One region of the Hypnocyclicus thermotrophus genome, then DNA from elsewhere that is predicted to be linked to it. Evidence: riboswitches for the same ligand, from Rfam matches in the RefSeq annotation. Region 1 holds a riboswitch; the other holds the start of a gene.
The links. Region 1 has a riboswitch for cobalamin ahead of metE (5-methyltetrahydropteroyltriglutamate--homocysteine S-methyltransferase). Riboswitches for the same ligand answer to the same signal wherever they lie in the genome.
Positions count from the first base shown of each region.

Region 1 (4,454 bases):
TCTAATTTTGATTCTATTCTTTCTTTTATTATATCCAAATATTTTATATTAGTTGCAGGTAATAAAATAGAAATTATTTTTTTATCTTCATCATATCCTAAAATATCCACATCTCGTATTACTTTTCTAAATTTTTCTTCAATTTCAAGTATAGAAAAATTTAAATTATTTTTACATTCTAAAATAATATAATTTAAATTATATTTAATTTTTCTTTCTTCTTCTAATAATACTCTTTTATTAAAATATTCTTTTTTATAAATTTTAGTGTTTTTATAATATTTTTCTATTTTTACCTTTCCTTCTGATGCAAGTTTATAGTTTTCTGCTTTTTCTAAAGCATTATTTGTCCAATCAATTATTATTTTAAATAGATTAAAAGTATATTCCGTTGTATATTCAAAATCCAATTCTTCTATATTTATTATTCCTAGAATTTCATTTCCTGCTATAATTGGCGCACTCATAATAGGAGTATCATTATTGTTATTAGAAATTTTATAATAAGATCTATTCTCTATAATGTTTTTTAAATAAGAAAATTTTTCATGTTTGATATCAATAGATGAAGGCAAAGTAAAATTATTACCGTAACGTATTTTTAATCTAAGAAAATTTTTATAATTATTTAATGTATAATATGAGACAGTTTTAGCTTTTAGAAATTTTATAATAACACCTATTATCTCTGTGAAAACTTCTTCTGAATCGAGTTTTTCCATTGAATTAGCTATTTCATAAAGAGAAAAAATACTTTCTTCTGATGTTATAATTTGTTTTTTCAATTCTTTTTTTATAAATTCGTTTTTATCAAATGTATCACGTAATTTATCATAATTCTCTTCTAAAATTTCAATTTTTTTTGTTAAAGTATTTATTTTGTCTGTATGATCATCTTTTACTTTACCAATAAAAATACCTGTAATATAAAACATTAACAAAAATTTATAATGAGAAAAATCATTAAAGAAAATAATAATATCTTTGTCTAATAAATAATAACTAAAAATAAAAAATCCACTTGCAATAGTACTTGAGATTAATGTTAGATAATTTCCATATCGAATAGCAATTAATGCAATAATTATTATATAGGGATGAATATTTAAATTAATAAATGTTTCTTTAAATGGTGAAAAATAAAAGTAATAAGTAAAAATACCTCCAAAAAGAATAATTGATTCAACTATAAGGAATATAATTTTTTTTATAATATTATTTTTTTCAGAATTAATTTCTATATTTTTGTATTTGATATTACCAATTGAAATTGATTTTATTTTTTTCATTTAAAACTTTTTGAGTGTTTTTGTCATAAGAAAAAATAAACATTGAACTAATAAATAGATTATTTATATTTTTGTCATTTATTTTTAAATTGTTTAAAATGATATTTTTAAGATGGAAAAATTTTTTTTCATATAAGATGTCTCCTTAAGCTATAGGTTATTATATTAATATACTAAAGTCTTTTAATTATTATATTTGATAAAATAGTATAAATCAAGTATAATATTATATTATAAACTAGTATAATATTATATTATAAACTGTTGATATTAAGAAAATATTAAAAAAGGAGATTTATTTTGGAAGAAATTATAATATATACAGATGGAGCATGTGCAAATAATCAAGAAAAAGAAAATACTGGTGGTTATGGTGCTGTATTGATGTATAAAGGTAAAATAAAAGAAATATTTGGTGGATATAAAAATACTACAAATAATAGAATGGAATTAATGGCGGTAATAGAAGCATTAAAACAATTAAAAAGAAAAGATATTCCAATAAAAGTATATTCAGATAGTAGTTATGTGGTAAACGGAATAAACATATGGATACATGATTGGATAAAAAAAGGAAAAATTAAAAAAAATTATGATTTATGGATGAAATTATATAATTTAAAAAAAGGTTTTAAAAAAATAGAATTTTTTCATGTAAAAGGACATAACGGAGATAGATATAATGAGATAGCAGATAGATTAGCTGTAAAAGGGAGTCAAATGTATGATTTGTTAGTTGATGAAAAAAATCTTGACTAATTTCACAAAAAGTTGTATTATTTTTATAATATAATTTTAAAATTTAATAAATTCTTATCAAGAGAAGCGGAGGGAACGGCCCTTAGATGCTTCAGCAACCTACCATTTAAGGTGTGGTGCTAATTCCGGGAATTATTGATTAAAAGTTTAAATCAAAAAATTCGAAGATGAGAGGTAGTTTATTTAGTAAAACTCTTTCATACTCGAAAGAGTTTTTTTATTAAAAATTATATATAAAAATAGGTGTACTTGTGCATAACAAGGAAGTTGGTGAGAATCCAGCACAGCCCCCGCTACTGTATTGTGGACGAAACCTTAAAAAAGTCACTGGAAGAGATTCTGGGAAGACAAGGGAGTAGGATGAAGCTAAGTCAGGAGACTTACCTATTTTAAAATTCTTCGGAGGGAAGGTGATATAATGAGGTTATTTTATGACGGTTCCTATTAATAACACTAAGATTTAAAGTTGTAATTTCAATGAAATAAAAATTAATAGGAGGAAAATTATGTATAAAACATCAGTGATAGGATTTCCTAGAATTGGAGAAAATAGAGAATTAAAAAAAATAGTAGAAAATTTTTTAAAAAAAGAAATAACAAAAAACGAATTATTAAAAGAAAGTAGTAATATCAGAAAAAAACATCTAAATATTTTAAAAGAAAATAGTATAGATTATATAACTATTAATGATTTTTCATTATATGATAATTTTTTAGATACGATATGTCTTTTAGGTGCGATACCCAAAAGATATAACGAATTAGAATTAGATGAATTAGATACTTATTTTGCAATGGCTAAAGGATATCAAAAAAATGATAAAGATGTAAAAGCACTTGCGATGAAAAAATGGTTTAATACAAATTATCACTATTTAGTACCAGAATTAGATAAAAATATTAGCTTTAATTTAAATCTAAAAAAAATATTAAGTGAATATAAAGAAGCAAAAGATTTAGAAATTACTCCTAAAATTTCTATAATTGGTCCTTATACTTTTTTAAAATTATCTAATATAAAAGAGGGAGATTTGGAAGATTATATTAATGATATCAAAGAAATTTATATAGAACTTATTCAAAATTTAAATAAACTTGATATTAGTTATATTCAGATTGAAGAACCAATTTTAGTAACAGACTTAAATAATAAAGATATTATTAATTTTGAAAATATATATAAGGAAATATTGAATGTAAAAGAGAAAAAAATATTACTTCAAACATATTTTGGTGATATTAGAGATATTTATGAAAATATCATTAAATTAGATTTTGATGCGATTGGTCTTGATCTAATTGATGGAGAATATAATTTTGAGCTTATAGAAAAATATGGAATAAATAATAAAGAGATATTTGCAGGGATTGTAAATGGGAAAAATATTTTTATAAATGATTATAAAAAAAGTATAGAAATTATAGATAGATTAGGAATAGAAAATTTAGTTTTATCGTCTTCTTGTTCTTTACTTCATTTACCATTTACAATAAAAAATGAAACTAGTTTAGATGAAAAATATAAAATTCTTTTATCATTTGCTGTAGAAAAATTAATAGAACTTAGAGAGCTAAAAAATATATTAGAATTTGAAGATTTTGAAAATCATAATAAATACAATGAAAATCAAAAAAAAATAAAATCAAAACAAAATTTAACAGAATTTTTAAATAATGAAGTAAAAGAAAAAGTTAAAAATTTAAAAGAAGAGGATTTTTATAGAAAAGAAAAATTTGATGAAAGAATAAAATTACAAAAAAAATATTTAAATTTACCAAAACTACCAACAACAACAATTGGTTCTTTTCCACAAACGTTGGAAGTTAGAAAAATAAGAAACAAATACAGAAAAAATGAGATAACAAAAAATAAATATAATGAATTTATTTATTCTAAAATAGAAGAAGTAATAAAATTACAAGAAAACTTAGAAATTGATGTGTTAGTACATGGTGAATTTGAAAGAACTGATATGGTAGAATATTTTGGTGAAAATTTTGAAGGTTTTTTAATAACTAAAAATGGTTGGGTACAATCATACGGTACTAGATGTGTAAAACCACCAGTAATATTTGGAGATATATCTAGAAAAGATAGTTTTACAGTGGAATATATAAAATATGCTCAAGAATTAACAAATAAGTATGTAAAAGGGATGCTTACAGGTCCGATAACGATTATAAATTGGTCATTTGTAAGAGAAGATTTATCAATTAGAGATATCGCTTATCAAATTGCTTTGGCGCTTCAAGATGAAGTTCTTGATCTTGAAAAATCTGGTATTAAAGTGATACAAATAGATGAAGCTGCACTTAGAGAAAAATTACCATTAAGAAAAGAAAATTGGAAAGAATATTTAGATATTGCAATAAAAGCTTTTCGGCTCACAAATAGTAAAGTAAAAG
Region 1 is NZ_SOBG01000003.1:76,418-80,871, reverse strand. It holds gene EV215_RS03940 (GAF domain-containing protein) at 1-1,289, opposite strand, end outside; gene EV215_RS03935 (ribonuclease H family protein) at 1,590-2,048, shown strand; SAM riboswitch class I at 2,100-2,222, shown strand; cobalamin riboswitch at 2,273-2,450, shown strand; gene metE (5-methyltetrahydropteroyltriglutamate--homocysteine S-methyltransferase) at 2,555-4,454, shown strand, end outside.

Region 2 (4,454 bases), on a different contig from region 1:
TTATTAAATTTATAATTTGATGTAAAGTTAACTACAGAATAAGAATTAATTTTTCCATATTGATTATTCCAATCTGATATAGAGTACATTTTACCTACAAAATTATAATCTAATTCGAAGTTTAATTTATTTAATTTAAAATTAATAGAAGCATTATATCTATTTTTTGGAACCCATGGAATCAATTTATTTTTATATTGACCATCATTTATTTTAGCAATTAAATATGTATAACTTTGAGATAAAATTATATTTTTTATATTAGTTTTTGTAGAAAATTCTATACCATTTCTTAAAGTAGTACCATCAATATTTTCGTTACTAAATGTAGAAGGATTATAAAAAATTTCATTAGTTGTAATAGTATTAAATATAGTTGTGTTTATATATGTATTGGCAAAAAATTCTTTATGTCCAATTTCTGTTGTAGTCGATTTTTGAGGATTTAAATTTTCTTTGTATCCATAACCAGTTATTTCATAAGTAGCCCAATTATAGATTGCATATTGATACTCATCTGTAGTTGGAGTTCTATAATTTTGTTCAAAAGATAGATAAACATTACCAGTATCAGAGTAAAGATAATTTATACCAGCTGAAAATAGATTTTGATTATATTTTTTTTCTTTACCTGTAAAATAATCTAATTTTGTAGTTTCATTTCTATATCCACCATTAATTATTAAATTATCTAAAATAGAATAATTAATTAAAGAAAACATTCCAATTTGATTTTTTTCTATTTTATTAGTAGAATTTGTTTTTGAACTTGCTTCACTAAAATCTATTCCATTTATAATATTAAAATTACTAAAGCTATATTTTATCTTTAAATTATTACTGAAGTAGGCTGTATTTATTTTAGACCAACCTTCACTATACTTATTATAGCTACTAACTTTATTTTCTAATTTTAATTTATTACTTTCATAATTATAATTTAATGAATAATTATTTTTTCTATTAAAAGTACTACCTTTTCCTGATATAGAATCTGTTCTATTATTTTCAACTTGAGCTTTTGTTAATGAACCAGCATAATTATAAAAAGATTTATTATAATCATAAGTAAAAGTTAATTTATTATTTGAATTAATATTTATAATTATATCAGTGCCAAAATTTTCTTTGTTATAATTACTATGCTCTCTGTATCCCTCTTTAAATGTTTTTGAAAAATTATTATTTATAGTAAAAATACCGAAAGTATTAGAAGTATTTAAAGCAGAATTACTATATCCATAAGAACCTACATCTAATTTTATATTATTTTTATTATTTGAGGTTATTATATTAATAACCCCACCAACAGCTTTATCACCATAAACAACGCCACTAGATGGAATAACCTCTATTCTTTCAATATTGTTTATATCAATAATACTCAAATCTGGTCCAGACATATCAATGCTGTTTTGAGATATTCCATCAACTAAAATCAATACATTACTTTTAGAGGTTTCTCCTTGTCCTCTAAAGTCAATAATACCTTCATTAGTATATCCACTACCAATAAAAATACTTGGTATAGTTTTTAATAGTTCAACAATATTTGTAGCCCCACTATTTTGTATATTTTCTTTGTTAATAATATACACATTTTTAGTAGTATCTCTTATTGGTGTTTCAAATTTTTCTGCTGTAATAATACTATCTTTTAATTCTAATGTAATGGAATCATTTAAAAAATCAGTATTTGAAAAGGATAAAGATGATAAAAAAAGTAAAGAACTCAACAAAATTTTTTTCATAAAAAAACCTCCCAGTTTAATTTGTTTTTAATATTATGGGAGAGAAGTATAATTTATTGTTATTATTACTTCCCACCGAAGTTATATTATTAAGAAATTATTCTTAATAAGTTAATAAGCATTCCGACTTTAACGGTAGCGGGGGCTGTGCTTGATTTTCACAAGACTTTCCTTATCTAACGGTGGGTATTATAGCATATTTTTTATAAAATAGAAATATATTATTTTTTTATTTTTGGAAAAAATATTTTTTTATTATTAGAATTATTAAAAATTTCCAAGTTTATAGAGTAAATGTCATCTAATATTAGAGGATTTATACTATTAGAAGATGTAATGTTTTTAATGGTTCCATTTTTTATAAAAATAATATTATCGCTATAATTTATTGCTAAATTTATATCATGTAAAACCATAATAATTGTTTTGCCAGTTTTATTTAATTTTTTACAAAGTTCTAAAATTTTTATTTGATGTTTTATATCAAGATTTGCTGTAGGTTCATCAAGAAGCAAAATATCACTTTCTTGTACAATAGATTGAGCGATAAAAACTCTTTTTTGTTCACCACCACTTAATTTTAGTATGGATTTATCCTTATATTCTAACAAGTCAAGATTTTTTAAAGTTTCTAAAACTATTTCTTTATCTGTCTTAATATTTTGATTAAATCGACTTTGATGTATATATCTACCAAACATTACAGTATCATATACACTAAATTCAAGTGAGGGGGTATTATTTTGATGAATAATAGATAAAAGTTTTGCAAACTCTTTATTATGATAATTTTTGACATTTTTATTATTTATGGTTATTTTTCCAGAGTAATTTTTGATATTATTAGATAATATTTTTAATAAAGTAGATTTACCAGCACCATTTGGGCCTAAAATTACATTAAAACTACTTTTTTTTATTGAAAAATTAATATTTTTAAGAATATTATTATAATTTAGATTTTTAATTTCTATATACATATATAACCTCATTATTTTTTAGATTTTAGTAATAAATATAAAAATAAAGGAGCTCCAAATAATCCAGTAATAATACCGAGTGGAATATCCATACTTTTAGTAATACTTCTTGATATATTATCACAAATAAGTAAAAATACGCCACCACCTAAAAATGATAGTGGAAGTATATATTTGTGATTACTGCCTAAAAATAATCTAAAAAAATGTGGAGTAATTAATCCTACAAATCCAATGATTCCAGCTGTTGAAACAGAGATGGATGTTAAAATAATAGAAAAAATCAAAACATATTTTTTGATTTTTTCGCTATTAACACCTACACTTCTAGCGTTTTCTTCACCAAAAGATATTATATCTAATTCTTTATGCAATAAAAAAAATAAAAAACTAATAATAATAATAGGAAAAGTTATTATTTTTAAATCTTTAAAAGAACTACTATTCAAGCTACCCATAGTCCAATATAGAATATTCATTAATTCATCTTTATTGAGTATCATTAATAATGATACTATTGAGGATAAAAAAGAGTTTAAGATAATTCCTGATAATAATAGTTTTAATGTATTTATTTGATTATTTTTATTATTAAGAAAATATATAAAAAAAGAAGATATAAGAGCAAAAATAAAAGCAAATATTTTAATGAAAATCATATCTAATTTTAAAATATATGCTAGTGTAGCACCAATTGCAGCACCACTTGAGGTCCCTATAATATAAGGATCAACCATAGGATTTCTAAAAATTGACTGGAGGCCAGCACCACTTATAGCAAGACTACCACCTATTAGAATAGCTGATAATATTCTAGGTAAACGTATATTCCAAATAATTAGAGTTTTTATTTTATCATCACTTTTTTTTAGTAATATTTCAGTGACTTCTTTTATAGAAATATCACTGTTACCTAAATTTAAAGATACAAATATTGAAACAAATAGAATAATTAAAGTAATGATAATGTAGAGATATGATTTTTTATTTATAAAAATATTTTTTTTCATAAAAACTCCTATTAATAATGTTATTGAGATTTGAATGATTAAATTTAAATAATTAAAAACAGTTTTTTAAAGTATTTTATTTATTCTATAAGTTTATAGATTTTTTATTTTAGTTTATGAAAATGTTCTATTAATAGAGGTAGTCCTTCTTCTATTAATCTTGGACCTGATAGATTCATTATATTTTCATCAACAATAAAATAATTTCCAGTTTTAAAGGCTTTTAGTTGACTATATAATTCAGAATTTTTCATTAGATTTATATTATATTCAGAACCAAAAATAATGTCAGGGTTTCTTTCAAATAATTTCTCTTTACTAAATACCCATCCTTCAGTATCATCTGCTATATTTTTAGCTCCCGCTATTTTTATTAAATCATCAATAAAAGTATTTTTTCCAGCAGTATATTCAGCTTCGCCAGTACCAACTACATAATATACAGTTGGTTTTGATCTTATATTTTTTAAACTATTTAAATAATAAGAAACTCTATTTTTCAAAGAATAATTTACTATTCTAGATTCATATTTTTTATTTGTGAAGATTCCTAAATAATCAATAAATTCATATATTTCGTTAATATTTTTTGGATAATTATAAGCAAAACTCTCGATACCTACTTCATTTAATTTAGATAAGATTTTTTTATTAAAATGACTTTCTGATATAACAGCATCAGGATATATTTCAATTATTCTTTCTAGATTTGG
Region 2 is NZ_SOBG01000001.1:8,949-13,402, reverse strand. It holds gene EV215_RS00080 (TonB-dependent receptor) at 1-1,751, opposite strand, end outside; adenosylcobalamin-variant (AdoCbl-variant) riboswitch at 1,860-1,934, opposite strand; gene EV215_RS00075 (ABC transporter ATP-binding protein) at 1,973-2,731, opposite strand; gene EV215_RS00070 (FecCD family ABC transporter permease) at 2,743-3,741, opposite strand; gene EV215_RS00065 (ABC transporter substrate-binding protein) at 3,846-4,454, opposite strand, start outside.
Region 2: it holds a riboswitch for cobalamin, as region 1 does, so the genes downstream of both, EV215_RS00080 (TonB-dependent receptor) here and metE (5-methyltetrahydropteroyltriglutamate--homocysteine S-methyltransferase) in region 1, are expected to answer to the same signal.